Regions from separate parts of the Pseudoalteromonas sp. T1lg24 genome, predicted to be linked through region 1. Evidence: predicted binding sites of a transcription regulator. Region 1 holds the regulator's gene; each other region holds the start of a gene.
The links. The regulator LexA, encoded in region 1, represses DNA repair genes until DNA is damaged. The targets are predictions, from matches to a motif close to TACTGTATNNNNATACAGTA.
Positions count from the first base shown of each region.

Region 1 (5,196 bases):
GCCGCCTTCCATAAATAACGACATAAGCAGAATGAAAAACGCAAATGGTAAAATCCAAAAACTCCAGTTATTCATGCGCGGTAGTGCCATATCTGGCGCGCCAATCATCATAGGGATCATCCAGTTTGCCAAGCCAGTAAACGCAGGCATAACTGCACCGAAAACCATGATTAAGCCATGAACTGTAGTCATTTGGTTAAAAAAGTGTGGCTCTACAAATTGTAAGCCTGGTTGAAATAATTCGGCACGAATAACCAGTGCCATTGCGCCACCCGTTAAAAACATTAACAGAGCGAATAACAGATAAAGCGTACCGATATCTTTATGGTTAGTTGTAAATAACCAACGTTTTAAACCTGTTGGCGCATGATGGTGGTGATGAGATTCAGCTAGTGTTGTCATTATTGTGCTTCTCCCACAGATTCTTGAATATCACTTGGTTGCACTGAATCGCCAGTGTTGTTACCCCAAGCATTTCGCTCATAGGTCACTACTGCCGCTAATTCTTTTAGTGACAACATTTTGCTATAGCCTTGCATTGCTGTTGCTGGCTTGCCATGAACCACAATATCGATATGTGCTTTAACATCGCCAAGTGCTATAGGGCTCTCTTTTAGCGCTGGGAACACACCTGGCAATCCCATCCCAGTAGGTTGGTGACACGCAGCACAATTAGCCATATACACTTGTTCTCCTAGCGTCATTAGCTCATCTTGAGATAATGTAAGATCAAGTGACGCTTTTTCGGCGGCCGCCGCTTGCGCTTTTTCAAGCTGCGCATTTGCCAACCACTGTTCAAATTCAGCAGGCTCTTTAACTTCAACAACCACAGGCATAAAGCCATGGTCTTTTCCGCATAACTCAGCACACTGACCGCGATAAATACCGGTCTCATTGACCTTAGTCCACGCTTCGTTAATAAAGCCTGGGTTCGCATCTTTTTTAACCGCGAACTCAGGTACCCACCAAGAGTGAATTACGTCGTCCGAAGTCATTAAAAAGCGTACTTTTTTTCCTTTTGGGATAATAAGCGGTTTATCAACATCTAACAGGTAGGTTTCTGTTTTTTGGTCTTGATTGGTGATTTGTTCACGCGGAGTCGAAAGAACAGAATAGAACGACACATTGTGGTCAAGATATTCATAATGCCACTTCCATTGTGACCCTGTAACTTTAATCGTAAGGTCAGCTTTGGTGGTGTCTTCCATGGCAATCAAGGTTTTGGTTGCAGGCACCGCCATACCTATCAAAATTACAAATGGAATTGCGGTCCAAAGTATTTCAATTTTGGTACTTTCATGAAATTGAGCAGGCACTGCTCCTTTTGATTTACGGTGATGGATTATTGCCCAAAACATAATGGCAAATACTACTAATCCAATAACGCAACAGATATAAAAAATTGTCATATGGAGCTCGTAGACATCACGGCTGATGTCTGTCACCCCAACAGGTAAGTTATATTGACTCGTCCCAACTGCTAAAAAAGGAAAGCTCAATAGTAACCATAAGGATAGTTTCACTAGCCTCATGCTCGCTCCTTAGCTAATTATTATTATGTTGTTAGGAAATGGTCAGTGAAAGTTTTAGCGATTAAATCGCACGACGCACTACAGCATCACTCCATTTTCTTTATTATATTTGTTTTCTAAAAGCCGCACTTTGCTTAAAAAGAAAACAAGGTTACTACTAAGGTCTAGTAAACGATTAAATTTTACGCAAGTCAAATTTAAGATAAATTTTTTATAAATCTATAAGTTAGCGATTTTTGAAGATGTAAAAACAGAAGGGGTTATAGTAAGAAATAGGGTGTTTTAAAGCAGGGTGAGGCTAGCAAAATTACTCACTAGCCAAGGTCAACAAAAGTGTATTACATCCAGTCGGCATTTCTAATAACGCCAACCGCAAGGCCTTCGATATTAAAATGGTCATGCTCTAAATCGACTTTAATTGTGTCAAATTCGTCATTTTCTGCATGTAACAATACTTGTTTGCCTGCTTTTTCAAAACGCTTTACCGTTACATCTTCATCAACACGGGCTACAACCACTTGGCCATTATTAGCCACTGGCGTGCGATGAACAGCTAGCAAATCACCATCCATAATGCCGATATCCTTCATACTCTCACCACGTACACGTAGCAGGAAATCTGCACATGGGTTAAATAGGTTAGGATCAACTTGATAATGACTTTCAATGTGCTCATTAGCCAAAATAGGTGAACCTGCAGCAACTTGACCAATTAACGGTAAACCTAATTGCTCGGGTTCATCTTCTTCCACTAAACGAATACCACGGCTAGCGCCCGGCACCATTTCAATGACGCCTTTTTTGGCTAATGCTTTTAAATGCTCTTCTGCAGCGTTTGCACTTTTAAAACCGAGTGTCGATGCGATTTCTGCGCGCGTTGGCGGCATGCCAGTATCTTTAATAAATACTTTAACAAGTTCTAAGATTTGTGCCTGACGTTTTGTTAATGGTCTCATTCACTGGTTTTCCATACAGTACAGATAACTGTGAGTATATACAGTTATTCTTATTTCGCAACTTTTAATTATTTGATAATTAGCACTATGCTTAGTTACAGACGATAATTGCTGCAAATCAAAAATCATCGCAGTAAATTGCTTTATTTTTCCTCTGGCACGACCAGTTGTTTAATCTTTTAGAGTTAACTGGTATGCTAGCGCCCCTTTTGTTTTTAGGTTGGTGTTATGAAGTTGGTTGGCTCTATGATTCAGTGGTTTGCAAACGGTATGAACAAGCTTTTAGTGCGTTCGAAAATAGTACCTGAACACCCGTTAGACAACCTAGCAATAGATAAAAACAAGCCGACCGTTTACATCACATTATTAAATTCTTTTTCTGATTCAGCCGCGTTGCGCAGCACCTGTAAAAAGCTCGGCTTACCAGACCCTCAAGTCACTCAGCAAATTGGTGATAAACAAGTTCCAAGGTACATTCCAATTCACCATCGCTCGCCACTGTTTGGTAAAGCAAAAAAAGACAGTCCAGCGCTCGAAATCAGCGAAGAAATATTTGCAGCATTAAAGCAATCTGACGTTACCGATTTACAAGTTATTCCGGTCACCATTTTATGGGGACGCAATCCAGGCAAAGAAAAGCCAGGCCTTGGCACTATTTTATCCAGTTCTCTTACACCAAGCTGGTTGCGTAAAGTATTTGTCGTATTACTGTCTGGCCGCGACAACTTAATTCGTTTTAGTCGTCCATTAGAACTATCGCAGCTTACCAGCAAGCAACAAAGTGATGACTTACCGCATAAACTCATTCGTGTTGCCCGTGTCCACTTTAAACGTCAGAAACTTGCTGCGCTTGGCCCTAAACTGCCATCTCGCGATCAGTTATATCAAGGTCTTTTAGCATCAAGCACTGTCAAAGCCGCGATTGAAGATGAAGCAAAAAGTAAAAACATCTCAATTGTAGAAGCGCGACAAAATGCCATAAAACTAGTTGATGAAATTGCTGCCAACTATAACGAATCAATGATCGGGGTTTCTGAACGCATTCTGACGTGGCTGTGGACCAAACTATACAACGGTATTGAAGTAAATAACCCGGAACGAATTCAAGAGCTGACCGACAAAGGCCACGAAATTATCTATATGCCGTGCCACCGCAGCCATATGGATTACTTATTACTCACTTATGTTATTTACCATCAAGGTTATGTGCCACCACATATTGCAGCAGGTATAAACTTAAGTTTTTGGCCTGCAGGCCCAATATTTAGACGCTGTGGTGCCTTTTTCTTGCGCCGCTCATTCAAAGGCAACAAGCTTTATTCCGCAGTATTCCGTGAATATTTAAGTCAGTTATTTATAAAAGGCTACGCAGTTAAGTTTTATACCGAAGGCGGCCGCAGCCGAACTGGCCGTTTGCTTCCACCTAAAACCGGTATGTTAGCGATGACATTACAATCAATTTTGCGCGGTATTGATCGTCCAATTTCAATCGTGCCTGTATATATTGGTTACGAGCATGTAATGGAAGTTAACACCTACCTTGGTGAACTTGCTGGGCAAAAGAAGAAAAATGAGTCAGTACTGGGCGTCTTCAAAACTCTACGTAAGCTCAAGAATTACGGCAAAGGTAATGTAAATTTTGGCGAGCCAATCAATATTAATCAATACCTTACCCAGCACCAATCAAATTGGCGCGACAGCATTGCTGCAGATGAAAAGCCTAACTGGCTAACACCAATGGTAGGCAAACTTGCTGATTCAGTGATGGTCAATATCAACAATGCGGCTGCGATCAATGCCGTTACTTTAATGTCATCAATTTTGTTAAACACCGAAAAACAGGCGATGACGCGTAACGAGCTCATTGCTTGTATGACAAACTACATGAGATTGCTTGAATTAGCGCCGTACAGCAAAGATGTCAGTGTGCCAAACAAAAGCGCTGAAGAGCTGCTTGAACATGCACTCACATTAGATAAATTTGAAGTGATTACGCAAGGGCGAGTTAAAGTAATCCGTATTCAAGACACGCAAAAAGTATTATTGAACTATTACCGCAATAACGTACTGCATTTATTCGCAGTACCAAGTCTAATTAGCTCAATATTAATTAGCCAAAAACACATTTCTCGCGACCAGCTAATCAAGCAAGTTAACGCGTTATATCCACTCTTTAAACAGGAGTGGTTTATGCAACCGTATTGCGAAACGTATCTAAATGACTCACTTGAAGCCTTGAGCGGTATTGGGTTATTAACCGTTGAAAACGATGCGATTTCAGTTAACCCTAGCAGCAAGTCTCTTGCTCAGCTTAACTTGTTAGCACGTTTTATCCAGTGCACATTAATTCGCTATGCCAGCGTAATTAAATTAATTCTGGCAAGTGACAGTATTTCGCGCGACCAGCTTGAAACGCAAAGCCAAGATTTTGCACAACAGCTTGCACAGCTATTTGGTATCGATACACCAGAATTCTTCGATAAAAAAGTGTTGTCTGGCTTTATTAGCACGCTTAAGCAAAACCACATGATTGATGATTGCGAACAAGGTCGCATCACAGGCAATGAGACAACAAAACAGTTGAGTCAAATTATTCTAAAGCAGCTTAATCCAAGTATTGCCAGTGCACTTGAAGACTAGCCCTTATTGGCAATAAAAATAAAGGCGGTATACACCGCCTTTTTTATCCATATTTTCTAATCACACCT
Region 1 is NZ_PQCB01000034.1:236,497-241,692, reverse strand. It holds gene ctaD (cytochrome c oxidase subunit I) at 1-402, opposite strand, end outside; gene coxB (cytochrome c oxidase subunit II) at 402-1,532, opposite strand; gene lexA (transcriptional repressor LexA) at 1,871-2,488, opposite strand; gene plsB (glycerol-3-phosphate 1-O-acyltransferase PlsB) at 2,717-5,128, shown strand; gene tesB (acyl-CoA thioesterase II) at 5,172-5,196, opposite strand, start outside.

Region 2 (5,196 bases), on a different contig from region 1:
AGAAGTTGAAGAACTTCAAGAAGTTGTTAACTCCCCCGATTTTTTCAAGCAAGATAGCGAGCAAACTCAGAAAACCTTGAACCAATTACAGCAAGCAGAGTCGAAGCTTGAAACCGCTTTTATGCGCTGGGAAGAATTGGAACAATTACAGGATCAGTAGTAGGAATAAAAATGAAATATAAATTACTTGCAGCGGCAGTTTTTGCTGCAATCACGCCACAGGTTCAAGGCGCTACTCCATATGTTTTAGAAGAGCTTGGCAATCTAGATTACGCTAAACACGCGTATGTAACTGATGCAAACGAAGCGGGTCAAGCCGTTGGTATGGCGCAAGGCGTATTCAATATTGTTATTGATATTGCGGAATTAGATTTTGAAAGCTCTGCTATGACGACAGCTTATAGAAATCGTGAACGTGTTTTTGAAAATCGTGATGAAGAAATTACCTTCACATTAGACGATATCGAAAATGGCAATATTAATGGCGATGCGCAACAATTCCTACAAGATTTCTTACGTGAATATTACGCAAGCAGCTTATACCAAAAAATATCAGGTGGCAGAGTTAGCGAATTCAATATTGCCGTTGAGTATAATGATTCAACGCAAGAACGCGTTATTTATGATGTTGAACACCCTGATTATGATGGTGGTTTAACACGCTCAGTTGAGAACATTTTAACATCAATTGCAGAAGATGGTGTTAAAGCTGGTTGGGGTTCTGCGCCTTATACTAAGATTCAATTTACTGAAGACGGCGAAACTGAATCGGAAACACATTATATTCGTGATTTTACACGTCGTGGTTTTGTAATGACCAATACCGGTGAACGAGTTGATTTAATGCCAACAGAAGCAACTTATGGTGGTATTTCTGGTGCGTATAACATCGTTCAGGTAAGTGATGGTTATTTAGTAGTGGGTGAAACGTCAGTAAGTATTGCTTCTGATTCACAAGAGTCTCTAGATGAAAGTTGTGATGGCGAAAAAGTACCTGTTGAAGTATGTCATGAAAGTTATGTCACGTCTGGAAGCCGTCCTCTTTATAACCGCCATGCAACAATGTGGCGTTTAGATAATGCATTAAATGTGATTGAAACCGTTGATCTTGGGTTAGGTATTGTACCTGATGAAGATGAGCAAAAGAGAGCGTGGCGTAGTACTGCATTAGCGGTTAATGAAAACGAAATTGCGGTAGGTTATTCTGTTGTAAGATACCGTGATGGTGACAGCATTAGACAATATCCAGTGTATTACAAAGATGGAGATGTTGTAGAGTTTATTAACGAATACGACTACCTTTCTGGTGGTCGAGCAGTAGCTATCAATAACAGTAATATTATCACAGGTTATGCCTCTAAAAATATTGAGAACACTGCGCGCAATAAGTTCTTTTATCATAATGTTGCAACCGGCGAGACAACTTTCCCAACAGACTTTTTTAAAAGCAGCTCTGTGGTTGCGACAGACATAAATGATAATGGCCTGATTATTGGTCAAGGCGAAGTCGAAACAAGTTCATCAGCAAGCCGTCGTCAAGAAGCGTTTATTTACGATATTAATAAAGACACGTTCACTAATCTAAATGACTTATTACCGTGTTTTGCAAACGATGGTGAATCATCATTCCCATATGTGGTTGCGGAAGCAATCAGCATTTCAAATGATGGTACTGTATATGGCACTGCGACCAAAACAGTAGATAAGCGTGATGCTCAAGGTAATGTTGTGGTTGATGCTAACGGCAAAGTAGAGCAAGAAAGTGTGGTTGTTTCAGTGAAGCTGAAATATAACGCTGAGGGTGTAGCTGAGAAGTGTCCTGAGAAAGCGCAAGAAACATATGAACGCCAAGGTGCATCGTTTGGTGCATTAGGGCTATTATTATTGCCACTTGTAGCAATTAGACGACGCTTTTTTAAATAGTAAGTGTTTTATACCCTAATGTTTTGATGGGTTTATTAAAAGATAAGCTATAAACTCATATTCATAACATATTGATAAAATTATGATTGAAGGCCAACTGCAGAAACAGTTGGCCTTTTTTATTGCGGATCCATTGATCCTCAACACCAAAGGATTATACTGTATATAAATACAGTATAATCCTTTGGTGTATTCATGAATTCACTGATCAAGCAATTACATCATCGCAACCTGCTTTGGTATGCATCCAATCGTAATCAAACAGAGCAGATAGAAAAGCATCAAACGGGCTTTGCGGTTTTAGATGAAAAGCTCGCTGGCGGTATGCCCACTAATGGCGTGATAGAACTATTGAGTAGTCCTGGCATTGGTGAACTTCGATTGATTGCACCCAGTTTTAAAATGCGGCAAAGCCGTTTTATTGTGTTTATTTCACCGCCTGCGTTAGTTAACAGTGCAGCTTTGCATCATTTAGGGGTTGATGTTAGTCAAGTGTTAGTATTGTATCCTGAGCAACATAAAGATGCGCTTTGGGCAGTAGAACAATGTTTACAAAGTGGCAGTTGCAGCGATGTTATTTACTGGCCGCAGCAAGATTTAACGATTTCCCATATCCAGCGCTTTCAGCAAGCAAGTAAATCGGGTAAAAACCGTTTGTTTTACTTAAATAGCTATAAAACCAGTCAAGCGAGTTTGCCTGTCACTTTAAGCTTAACATTACAAGCACATCCACAAGGACTGAAAGTAAAGATAAACCGTCGAAAAGGCGGTTGGCCAAGTGATTATTTTATTGTTGATATGCAAACGACATGGCCTTATTGCACCATTGCATCTTCGCCTATCAGCAATGTTATTGCATTTCCGGTTGATAAGGCTGGTTAATGTTAAATTGGCTTTACCTTTACTTTCCACAGTTACAACTCGATACGCAATTTGCAATGTCGAGCACCGAGGTAATTGCCTTGGCCAATCACCAAGGTAATTTAGTACAACTTTCAACGGCGGCTAAAAAAAAAGGATTAACGCAAGGGCAAGGGTTAGGGCAAGCTAGTTTATTAGTTTCTGATCTTGCGGTTTACCCTTATCAAGAAGAAGTGGAAGTAGCAGAGCTTAAGCGCATAGCCAGTGTACTTTATAACTACACTGCAGATATTTGTATTATGCCGCCAAAAGGTTTACTGATAGCGTGTGATGGTATGCAGTCCTTATATAACAACAGTGATCAGTATTGGCATGTGCTTGAAACACAGTTAAAAACATTGGGGATTAAGTATTATTTCGCAAGCGGGTCTTCACCATTGTTGGCAAAAGCATTAGCACAAGCGGGTACTAATGTGATTTTTACAAACCAGCAAAATGCGCGTAATCAGCTTGCGTTATTGTCATTACAATTTGCTGATATCACTACAAAAGAAATTGCTTTGCTAACCCGCGTAGGGATTACGCACTTTAAGCAGTTGTTGAGTGTATCGCTTGATGAGTTAGCTAAACGCTACTCACGTGAATTAGTAATGTATGTAGGTAAATTAACAGGCCAATATCCGCATCGAGTAACGTTTTACATACCTGATACTCATTTTGAAAAACAACTAACCTTACATTATGAAGTATCGCTTACTAAGCACCTTGAAAAACCACTTTTTCTTGTATTAAAGCAACAACAAGCTTTTTTACTCTCTACTTGTAAGTTAGCAAAGCAAGTGACCCTTATTTTGCATTTTAGAGAAGTAGCCAATTTGGTATTTGAACTATCGTCAGCGCATGCTGAATATCGCGCTGAGCACTGGTTAACGCTTTTTTTATTACGTTTAGAAAATACCGAGTTACCAGCACCAGTTATCGCATTAACTATAAAAAGTGATTACCTTGTATCTAATTTAGGTGAAGAAGGTGATTTTTTTTCACAGCATAAATCAGGCTTAGATACTGCAATGTTAACTGCAATATTACAGGCAAAACTAGGGCAGGAGCAGGTTAAAACCTTAACTGTTTATAATGATCTAAGGCCAGAAATAGCCAGCCAAGAGAATACATTCCACACGTTATCAAATGTGCCACAAATGAAGTTAATCCGGCCAAGCTTTATGTTGCGCTCACCTGTAGAACTCACTCAGCCGATCACAATATCGCACGGCCCTGAACGTATCGTAACGGGTTGGTGGGATAATAATAATGTTGCTCGTGATTATTTCATTGCACGAGATGAGAGTGGACGGTGGCTGTGGGTTTTTCGTACGCCAAAAAAACAATGGTTTATTCATGGGTTTTTTAGCTAATGAATTATGCAGAATTAGTTTGCCAATCAAATTTTTCTTTTTTACATGGGGCATCACATCCCGAAGAGCTGGTTGCCACTGCCGATAACCTTGGTTACTCCCATATTGCGATTACAGATGAATGCTCTGTTGCTGGAGTTGTACGTGCATACCGGGAGATTAAAAATCACAAACGGGCAATTAAGTTAATTGTTGGTAGCTTATTTACGCTTGAAGATAGTTTAACAGTTGTCTTGTTATGTCCAACAAGAAAAGCTTATGCAGAGTTATGTCGAATAATCACCAATGCACGGCGACGCAGTGAAAAAGGTAACTATCTGCTGACTCGGTGGGATTTAATGTCAATCAAACACTGTCTTTTTATTTGGTTACCAAAGGGCGAAAATATCGATCATCATTGGGCTAATTGGCTTAAAAAACACCATGAAGATCGTTTATGGCTGGGGTTAACACGCTTTTTATTAGCGCACGAGTCAGAGTATATGGAGCACTGCCAACGCTTGATGGCGCAATATGATATAACGCCTGTGGCATGTGGTCATGCGCTGATGCATCAAGCCTATAGGTTACCGTTACAGCACGTATTAAGTGCCATTAAAGCACGTAAAACCGTCGCTCAATTAGGACAACAACTACTTTCCAATGAAGAATATGCATTACGTGAAAAACAAAAGTTGTCACGTTTATTCTCACCTGATGCTCTGGCACAAACGACGGCTATTGCAAACCGGTGTCATTTCAACCTTGATGAATTGAGGTATGAGTATCCAAGTGAATTAGTGCCAAAAGGCGTTAGTGCAATAGCTTATTTAAGGCAATTAGTGAAACAGGGCATTGCGCATCGTTTTCCTGAAGGGATCACTGCGGATATACAGGCGACCATTGATAAAGAACTCGCATTAATTGAAGAGTTGGATTATCCATTTTATTTTTTAACTATTCATGACATTGTGATGTTTGCTAAAAACAATGGCATTTTGTACCAAGGCCGGGGATC
Region 2 is NZ_PQCB01000016.1:253,398-258,593, forward strand. It holds gene uup (ATP-binding cassette ATPase Uup) at 1-160, shown strand, start outside; gene C2M30_RS08520 (DUF3466 family protein) at 172-1,923, shown strand; gene imuA (translesion DNA synthesis-associated protein ImuA) at 2,119-2,805, shown strand; gene C2M30_RS08530 (Y-family DNA polymerase) at 2,805-4,199, shown strand; gene C2M30_RS08535 (error-prone DNA polymerase) at 4,199-5,196, shown strand, end outside.
Region 2: the regulator LexA is predicted to act here: its motif matches at 2,081-2,100, upstream of imuA (translesion DNA synthesis-associated protein ImuA).

Region 3 (5,196 bases), on a different contig from region 1:
CACCATCAGCTTTCACTTCGGCATAATCCCGAACACGGCGTAATAATCGGTTGGCAATACGTGGGGTACCACGGGCACGGCGTGCCACTTCAACCGCGCCTTCGTCTTCCATTTCAAGGGATAAGAAATCCGCAGAGCGACTAACGATGTGTGATAAATCTTCAACTGAATAAAACTCTAATCGCTGAACAATACCAAAACGATCTCTAAGTGGCGAAGTAAGAGAACCTGCACGGGTTGTTGCACCAACTAATGTAAACGGCGGCAAATCTAATTTAATAGAGCGTGCAGCAGGTCCTTCACCTATCATAATATCAAGCTGGTAGTCTTCCATTGCTGGGTAAAGAATTTCTTCAACATGTGGGCTTAAACGGTGAATTTCATCAATGAAAAGCACATCGTTTTCTTCTAAGTTGGTTAGCATAGCCGCAAGATCGCCGGCTTTTTCAAGTACCGGGCCTGATGTTGTTTTAATATTCACATTCAGCTCGTTAGCAACAATATTCGCTAACGTAGTTTTACCTAAACCCGGCGGGCCAAAAATAAGCAAATGGTCAAGTGCTTCTTCACGAGAGCGCGCCGCTTCAATAAAAATTTCCATCTGCTCTTTTACATGGGGTTGACCACGGTAATCAGACAACAGCTTTGGACGTATCGCTCTATCGATAACATCCTCATTTCCTTTTTTCTCGGGCTCTATTAATCTATCTGCTTCAATCATCTTACATCATCGCCTTTAGCGCTTCTTTAATTAGCGCTTCGCTTGATAAGCCACTGCCTTTAATTGCTTTAACGGCTTTTTCTGCTTGATTTGCTTTATAACCGAGTGCCATTAACGCTGCTATTGCATCATCTTGTGCACACCCTTTAACGGTTGGATCTTCCTGCATTTCCAATATTGCACCATCGGTATAAGGAGTAAAGAGATCCATACCCCAATCTTTCAGCCTGTCTTTCATTTCAAGCACTAAACGCTCAGCTGTCTTTTTACCAACACCTGGCAATTTAACAAGACTAGTTGCATCTTCATTATGCACACAGGCAACAAATTGCTCGGCAGACATACCGGATAAAATTGCCAAACCTAACTTAGGTCCTACACCATTGGCTTTTAATAATTCACGAAATAGTGCGCGTTCCGTTTTATTGTTAAAACCAAACAATAATTGTGCATCTTCTCTTACCACAAAATGGGTGTAAACAACCGCTTCTTCACCTTCTTTCGGCAAGTTGTAAAAACAGGTCATTGGCATATTCACTTCATAGCCAACACCACTCACTTCAATTAAGATTTCCGGTGGCTGTTTTTCTACTAATGTTCCGCGTAATCGCCCTATCATCGTCTTAATCGTCCTCTTACTGTTTTACTCGCTTGCCCTGAAAGCTTGATTAAATGTTGTTGTGAATGGCCATGACAAATGGCGATCGCCAACGCATCGGCGGCATCTGCTTGTGGTGTGCCTGGCAGTTTTAAAAAACTCTTTACCATATGTTGTACTTGCGATTTATCAGCACCACCGGTGCCAACAACGGCCTGCTTAACTTGCCTTGCAGAATATTCAAACACCTCAAGTGACTGAAGCGAAGCCGCCACCATGGCAGCGCCGCGGGCTTGGCCAAGTTTTAATGCAGAATCGGGATTTCGCGCCATAAATACTTGTTCTATCGCAAAGCTATCTGGCTGATATTGTTCAATTAGCTGCGTCACACCTTGAAAAATTATTTTAAGGCGCTCGGCCATTGGCTTTTCGCCCATTTTAATACAGCCGCTACCTAAGTATTCAAACTTCATACCTTGCTGTTTGATTAAACCATAGCCCGTAAAGCGAGAGCCAGGGTCGATGCCAAGTATTATTGCCAATGCACACCTTTTGCGATGTTTTCTTGTGATAACTAATAATGACTAATAACTGTATGGATTACCAGTAATAGTTTTTAAACTGCGCGCACTTGCACAAAATTTAACTTATTTTGCGCTATATGCTTTGCGCCAAAGCCACTCTATTGGACCTGACTTGAAAAGTTTTAAATAGAAAAACGCAAATACCAGCTGAAAAACTGAGAATATTAAACACAAGTAGATATAGTCTAAACGCGTTGCACTATGCACAAATTCAGGTGAAAAGTAGCGAAAGAAGAGCGCAAATACGATTGATTGCAAAATATAAAGCGTAAATGCCATACGTCCCGCAGGCGCAAAAATACTGTTTAATACGGTAAGCTTTTCATTTAGCTTAATAAAAACATGGCAATACATTAACGCACATACTAGTCCTGAAAATGTGGCAATGGACATGGTGAGTTCAACCAAGTGAACGTAATTAACACGCAATAGCGCATCGATACTCGATATGGTTATCACCACCAATAAAGATGCAAGTAATTGCTTTGTTGATAAACCTGTATTGAAAAAATCGGCGCGATATAAATAAACACCAAGCAGTACAATGCCTGCGGTAATCCAAATAAAACACACCCAGCTAAACACAAACATAATAATGGTAAACACTATTTGCTGAATTAATTGCTCGCCATAACCTGATTGCCAGGTATTAATAATTTCGAAGTATTCATCGCTATCGCGGTAGATGGGTTCGTTTGGGATCAACGCAAACAGCAATATTAATGAAAAGCCTATAGAAAAATAAGTTTTTGCTTTTTTTAAGAGCACTTCTTGGCTACTGCCTATTTCCCGATAAACAATCAACCCCGCTAGTGCATAGTTAACCAAAATATCGCCAGAAAAAATAAACACGCTATGGATAAAGCCAAAAATAAGAAGCCAATTTAAACGCGACTTTAACAACGTAAGGGCATCGTCTTGACCATGCTTATCATACAAAATAGCTAAGCCAACACCGAACAATAAACAAAATAAGGCCCTAAAACGACCATCAATAAAAAAGGCATTTATCACCTCAATCACATTATCGCTAAGCGGTGTAACTTGAAGCGGCACATAACCTAATTCAAAAACGCTATGATAGTAAATATTCATAAACAGAATACCCAACACAGCAAAACCTCTCTGTACATCTAGCGTTTTAATACGTGGCATACATACAACCTACATTCGAGAAAACTAAAAACGCAGCCATAGTGAGCGTCAAGTAACTGTTGGTAAAGTGTTAAATGATAAACGGCGAGATTAAAGGATAACAGCTATACGCTCATAGCTGTCCGTATCAAAACAATAATACGCAGTGATGTGCGAACTTCTCATATTTCCAATGGAGCGATGGAAACACCCTATGTTACCTGAACGCGGGTTAACAAATTTATTCGCCATTTGAAATCTATTAGCCTTGATAAAGGTGATTTATTCGCTCGGTTCAATTATTAGAGCAAGATTTAAAGCCGCTAATATGACATTTTTGTGGCAAGAATTAAAAACTGATCCTAGCATTATTGATAGTTAAATATCGTACTAAATTACGAGCAATTCTACTGATGAATAAGGAGTGTTCATGTCTATCAAACGATCATTTTTGTCACTATCGGCGCTAATTATTTTAGCGATGGCAGTAATGGCGAGTCTTATTTGGTATTCAACAAATCAAATGGCAGAACTCGGAAGCGAACTAGCGCTAAGTAAAGAGTTGAGTAACAACATGTTGATGTTGCGACGTCATGAAAAAGACTTTTTACTGCGTAAAAACGAAAAGTATGTTGATAAGTTTAATCAGCGCATTGTGTTAATTAAGCAAAATATCCATGCATTACACAACGCGCTCGATACCATTCCATCGTTAAAGCTACAACTTAGCGATACTCACGATTTAATCGAGCAATACGAAACTCAGTTTCTTACCTTAGTGGCACTCGACAAGCGCATTGGCTTATCAAAAGATCAAGGATTGCGACAGGCATTCAATTTAGCCGAAACGCAATTAAAAGAAGCGGTGCTAACAACGGGCGACACCAATGCAATAAGCTCTATGGTACGGCTCGTACTACTTGAAAATGACTTTCAATCATCGTTAGATATTGCAGCCAAAAATCAAGCGCAAGAAAAACTAAGCACGGTCAAAACCTATCTCACTACTTATGACACGGTAAGCGCCACAGCCACCCTTGCAAACTTTGAAAATGCCGCAGCAAACCTTGCGGATGCGTTAAAACAGCGAGGTTTATCAGAAGAAGAAGGATTACGCGGTGCATTACGAGGCAGTATTCACCAAGTAGAATCCACGCTCAACCAATTAACAACGGGTATTAACGCTGAAATTTCCGACACATTGCAAGTCAGTAAAAAACAAGGCGCAATGGTGTCTGGACTTATCACAGTGGTTATTTCAATTATTTTATTGTGGCAAACCTATCGCATTATTCATCGCCTACACAGTGCCAATGAAAAAATGGCAGATATTAGCCACGGCAATGGCGATTTAACCCAACACATTGAGCTAGACGGTGAAGATGAATTGTCAGAGTTTACCGATAGCATTAACGAGTTTATTGATACCACAGCAGAAATAGTACGTGAAATTAAACATAAAGGTGAAGCCGTAGAAAAAGGCGCACACCACTCTGCCGAGTTAAGTTTACGTTCGCAAACCGCAATTGAAGATCAAAAAAACAATACGCTCGCAGTCAAGCAAGCGGTGTCAGAACTAGTTAAAGCCGTTGAACTCATTGCCCAAAGCAGTGTTGACGTAGAGGCAAGTGTAGAGCAAGCGGAACAAGATATGCGTGAAGGCACAGATGTAATGAGCCAAACACACACCAATATGGGATTATTAAAGTCACAAGTTGAATCCACCAGCGAGATTATGAGTGAATTAACCCTATCAAGTCGTGAAATTGAAGGGGTAACGAGCGTGATAAGTGATATCACTGAGCAAACCAACTTGCTTGCACTTAATGCCGCAATTGAAGCTGCGCGTGCCGGCGAAACAGGCCGAGGATTTGCCGTTGTTGCCGATGAAGTGAGAACGCTTGCCAAACGCACACAGCAATCAACAGTAGAAATCGGAAAAATGATTAAAACATTGCAAGATCTAGTGGTTCGTTCTGAACAGGCAATGGAACAAAGTTTAAGTCTCACCAGTGAAATGAACGACTCTCTTGATACTGCGAGGGAAAGTATGGACCGCAATAAACAGTCGCTCGATGCCATTCGGGATCGCGTTATTCAAATTGCAGGTGCCACACAAGAACAAATGTACACAGTGAAGGAAGTAGAAAGTGCAACCG
Region 3 is NZ_PQCB01000016.1:738,223-743,418, forward strand. It holds gene ruvB (Holliday junction branch migration DNA helicase RuvB) at 1-721, opposite strand, end outside; gene ruvA (Holliday junction branch migration protein RuvA) at 723-1,340, opposite strand; gene ruvC (crossover junction endodeoxyribonuclease RuvC) at 1,337-1,861, opposite strand; gene C2M30_RS10835 (DUF418 domain-containing protein) at 1,967-3,058, opposite strand; gene C2M30_RS10840 (methyl-accepting chemotaxis protein) at 3,468-5,196, shown strand, end outside.
Region 3: the regulator LexA is predicted to act here: its motif matches at 1,909-1,928, upstream of ruvC (crossover junction endodeoxyribonuclease RuvC).

Region 4 (5,196 bases), on a different contig from region 1:
CATGGATAAATGCACGTTTATAGTAATTGTTTTCATGTGGTGAGCTATGCGCAAAAACCACTAACCGCTTTGCTAAAGAACCTTGTTTTCTTAGCTTGCGGGATACAATAGAGCAATGTGCTGCTAACGCTGATTTGAGTGAATGTATGTCAGTAATGCGCTCTCCAAATGAACGTGTTGAATACACTTCTTTTTTCTTTTGCTTTACTTCATCCCAAGATAAACATGTGGTGCCATTTAACTCATTTATGGTCCTTTCCAATACAACGCTAAATTGTTTACGCATTCTCCTTGCTGGTTGATTAGCTAAGTCGAGTGCGGTGTGAATGCCCATTATTTTCAGCTTTTTACTGATACGTCTACCTATCCCCCAGACATCGCCAACATCCATCATGCCAAGAATATGTTTGCGTGATGCTTCATTATCAATCACTGCAACCCCATCGAAACCTAGTAGTTTTTTTGCGGCATGATTTGCTGCTTTTGACAATGTTGCTGTTGGACCAAAACCAACACCAACGGGTATCTTAGTTTTACGCCACACACTTCGCCTAATTTCATGGCCATATGCATGCCAATCCTTAACAATGCTATTAAAGCCTTCAAAGTGTAAAAAAGACTCATCAATAGAGTAGATGTATTGATTATCACTATATCGATTTATCTCAGTCATCATGCGCGTGCTCAAATCTGCATAGAGTTCATAATTAGACGAACGCACGACTACATTGTGTTTTTCGAGGAACTCCTTTAATTTGAAGTAAGGTTCAAACTTAGGGATTTTTAACTTTCTCGCAATCGGGCAAACTGCGCAAATACAGCCGTCGTTGTTGGTCAGCACAACGACAGGTTTATTCCTTATCGTAGGGTCAAATACCTTCTCTGCGCTTGCGTAGAAAGCTACAGCATCCACTAACGCAAACATGAAAACACCTCTTTGCGTTTACGGTGTAAACGTACTGAGCGGCTAACAATGCCCTCTAACTGAAATGTGTCTAATTCTTTAATAGCAACGGGGGGGTGATACTGAGACGCTGAAAGGAGTAGTCCACGTTCTTTATCGAGAATTTTACAGGTAAAACTCCCATTATAATTCGCAACAATAATATCACCGTGACGCACTTCTAGAGCTCTATCAACAATTAATAAATCACCACTAAAGATTCCAACCCCAACCATTGACTCCCCCGATGCAATACCAATAAAAGTTGCGGTTGGGTGTTCAATAAGTAGCTCATCTAAAGACAGACCTAATTCTTGATACTCTGTCCCTAGCGACTCAATGCCTGCACATGAAAACCCCTTAATCCGTTTACGATGTTGACGTATTGACTCTACAACGACACCTTCCAGCTGAAGTGTATCCAATTCATTAATAACTATAGGCGGGTAAGATTGAGATGCTGAAAGGAGTAACCCTCGTTCTTTATCGAGGATTTTACAAATAAAGCTATCATTGTAATTGGCAATAACTACATCGCCATCTAATACCTCCACAGCGCTATCGACAATTAGTAGATCATCATTAAAAATTCCAACTCCGACCATGGAATCCCCTGCGGTATTACCGATAAGCGTTGCCGCTGGATGCGCAACTAGAAACTCATCTAGAGACAGACCTAGTTCTTGATACTCTGCTGCGGGTGATTCAAAACCAGTGATACCGGCTTCGGCTTTAATAGGTATAACGTTCATTACTGCGATAAATTAAACTGTATATTTATACAGTTTAATTTATTTTTCTAGTTTTAATAGTACCTTCTGCTGATTGATATAAGGGGGTGTAAAGTTCCTTTACAGGTGACATTTCACACACTTTAACTAACCAATTAATTTAATTACTATAAAGTCCTATCCAACAAGGAGGTTATTTATTATGGGCAGACGATATCGTAGAAAGAAAAGTGAAAGCTTATTCACCGTTATTAGTGATGTCATTCAAATCTCATCTAAATTACCTTGGTGGGGGGCCCTCTTAGTTGGGTCATTTACTTATGTTCTGTTCGCCACACTCTTACACGGATTCATAGAACACCAAATAGCATCTCAAGCTGGGTCTCAATTTCATGAAATTATGGAAGCAAGGTTTGAGAGGTTGAAAAACATCTTCACTTGGATTGGTCAAACTTCATTCATAGCAAGCGCGTTAGTTGCTATCTATAAATATTTCCAAACAATACCAAATAGAGATGAACAAAGCTTTATTCAGATTATATCAAGACTTTTAAACAGAATTTTTGATTAAAAACCATGCAACAACATGAAATAACTTGTAATAGATCATATCTCAAACTCTAGTTTAATCTAATATTAAATTAAGAAAGGAAGTCACTGTGTCAGAACTATTTTCAAGTGAAATCGAAAAATTAAAGAAGAGCATATAAAAGATTAGATATTTAAATAGATCTAAAATCATAGAAATTGGAACTTCCCAACAACAGGTCTTTTCAATTAAAAATAAGGAAAAACTACATGAGCAGTATTAATAGCTTCATCAGAGAAAATGTTGAGTCTATAGGTGATTACGTTCACCTAGCTCCTGATATACCAGAAAAAAAACTGAACAACGCTACTGTAGCAATGAAATGCGAATCTCTAGTTAATTCGATTATCGCGATTCAAGATGGCACCAGATTCGGTAAAGGTGATGAAGGCTTTATTTTTACTGGGGAAAGAATGATCCATCATAAACATGGTGAGTTTATGTATTCAGATATTCAAAAAGTTACTTTCCAAGAAGAAACTGATAATAGTTTTGGTATTGAATCAACTAAAAAATCTTTAGTGATACAAACTTCTTCTAGTACCCATACATTAAAATCAATGCATGGGATCAATGAAAAAAAACTAGCCCAGTTCCTAAATCAAATTGTTACCAACTTTTCAGATTTTAAGGAAGAACTACAAATCCTTGTTTTGACAGAAATGTCCGATGAATTCAAAAAAGCCTATCTGAAAATTATTGTTAACATGACTTATGAAGATGATAAGAATATTGACGCCACCGAACTGTCCGAAATATTGCTTTTAAGAACTCGACTCCAACTTTCTGATGAAGCGAGAAATGAAATCTTAGATTATGTGAGTGACATTTCTGAAGACACAAAACTCACTTCGGACTCCTTAATAAATGAATTAAGAGAACTTAGCGACGGTAGCCAACATGAATCAATCATGATTTCACTAGTTAAAGACATCATAAATACGCATTACTCTGCAACGAACAATCTCGCAAAAGATTTTGATTTTATAATTAAAAACAAGGAATTGTTTGAGCTATCTGATGAAAAAATTGATTTTGCTTTTAAAGCCGTTAAAGATGGACAAGCGATTTTAGATGAAAAAGTTGATGATGACAAAATTAGAGAGAATGCTTCCCAATTAGCCTCTGCAGCCGCTGCCATTGGAGCCCCTATTGCTGCAGTATATATTTCAGGTTCAGTCGTAGGTTTATCCGCAGCAGGCATTACCTCAGGCTTAGCAACTCTGGGGTTAGGAATGGGAATGACTGGAGGACTGGCAGTTATTGGTGCTGTAGGTTTCTTAACTTATATGGGCGTTAGAAGTGTTTCTGGCGTCAATGAGCTTGATAAATTTAAAGTCAAACAAGCTATGTTATTGGAAGCTCTAAAGCAAACACACTCTACTATACATGAAGTCATAGGGGATATTAACCACTTGGTTAATACCCTAAACGAAATCATGGCTTCTTCAGAAGATAATAGAGAAAAGTTAATACTTGCCGAAAAACGAGTAGCAAGATTTGTAGCAGCTCTTAAAAAAACAAGTGTTAAAGCAGACGTATTTGAACACTCAGTAAACTTAACCAAATGTCCTAGTATATTAGACCATGGGCGATTCTTTGAACTTAGTAACGAACCTACGAAAAAAGAACTCTATCATTTCGTAATGGGCCGCTATGTTATGGATGACATTAATGAGAAAAAACCTACTTATAAACTAAATACTTCTGCATCAACAAAAGAGTTGGAGAAAGTAGCAGAGATACTGTCAAAACTAGGCTACTTTGATATGAAAAAGTCTATACATGCTAAAGCGTCTCAAGCTCTTTCTGGAGTTTTCAATTAGAATGTCTAAGCAACTAGAAAGCGCTATTTCACTTCAAGTTCAAAAAAAACAACTAAGTGAATCTAGACAAAAAATACTAGAGATTAAAAGTAGCAGTACTAGACTTAGAGAGTTTGAGCATGAAACAGAACAGCGAGCCGACTCTCTTCTTTCTGAAATTGAGCTACTCGAGTCACTTCTGTTAACAGATTTAAACCCCTCATTATCCAAGGAACTAACTGAGAATCTCGACAAAGAAGAGATGACTTCTCAAGCTCCCAAATTTACTAGAGTTGATGAATTGGAAATAGACTTCATCGATACAAGGTATAACTGGGAAGAATATATTTTCAGTTTAAATAAATATACAGAGAAGCATGCGCTTGACCTGAAAGACCCATTTCAAGGGCTTCTCAGCCCTACACAAGAATCTGAATTACGGCAACGAATCAAAAATGAGTTAAGCTTTCAACCTACGAAATGTGACAATATTGATTACATGATTGCAGTAACTAGCGGAATACTGTCCGGTTTAGTTGATGTACTATTTGTGGGTGCACCGAACGACTCGGTTCTAGGTGATAAAGTAGATTCATTTGCTGGGAAAGCCACTGAGAAATTCGCCAAATTGCTTGGCTGGAATGAAGAAAAAGCGTTGGAAAGAGGCTCAAACCCAACTGCTAGCGCTATTGGTTTCTTAGAGAGGAAGTTTAAAGTTAATTATGACCAAGCCACGACAGCATCTGTAGGTGGCTTAGTTAAGAACTTATCTTTAAAAAACCACCATTTAAAAAGTCTAGCTCATTCCCCAGATATTATCGGCCTATTTTTTTCAGTATTGAACCAGTTTACAAACACCTCATCATTCATAAGTGATGGTGAAATCATTACTGTAAAGTCTGAGAATTATGAATTAGAAGGACATACATTTCTCGCAAAGCTGTTCTCGGGCATTGTTAATTGGTTTGGCCATATAATGTCCGATTGGGCTGGCTCATCTGGAACTGTAGGACAGGGTAGAAGAGGAACAGGTGTTCCAATCCCTTTCTATAACTTGTTTTTAATGTTCAATGTAGGTGAGTTTGGCGAGAATAAACAAACCCTTGCCACTATCGCAACCAAAGTATT
Region 4 is NZ_PQCB01000033.1:868,851-874,046, reverse strand. It holds gene C2M30_RS16130 (Y-family DNA polymerase) at 1-925, opposite strand, end outside; gene C2M30_RS22080 (LexA family protein) at 913-1,695, opposite strand; gene C2M30_RS16115 (hypothetical protein) at 1,877-2,245, shown strand; gene C2M30_RS16110 (hypothetical protein) at 2,473-4,089, shown strand; gene C2M30_RS16105 (hypothetical protein) at 4,091-5,196, shown strand, end outside.
Region 4: the regulator LexA is predicted to act here: its motif matches at 1,711-1,730, upstream of C2M30_RS22080 (LexA family protein).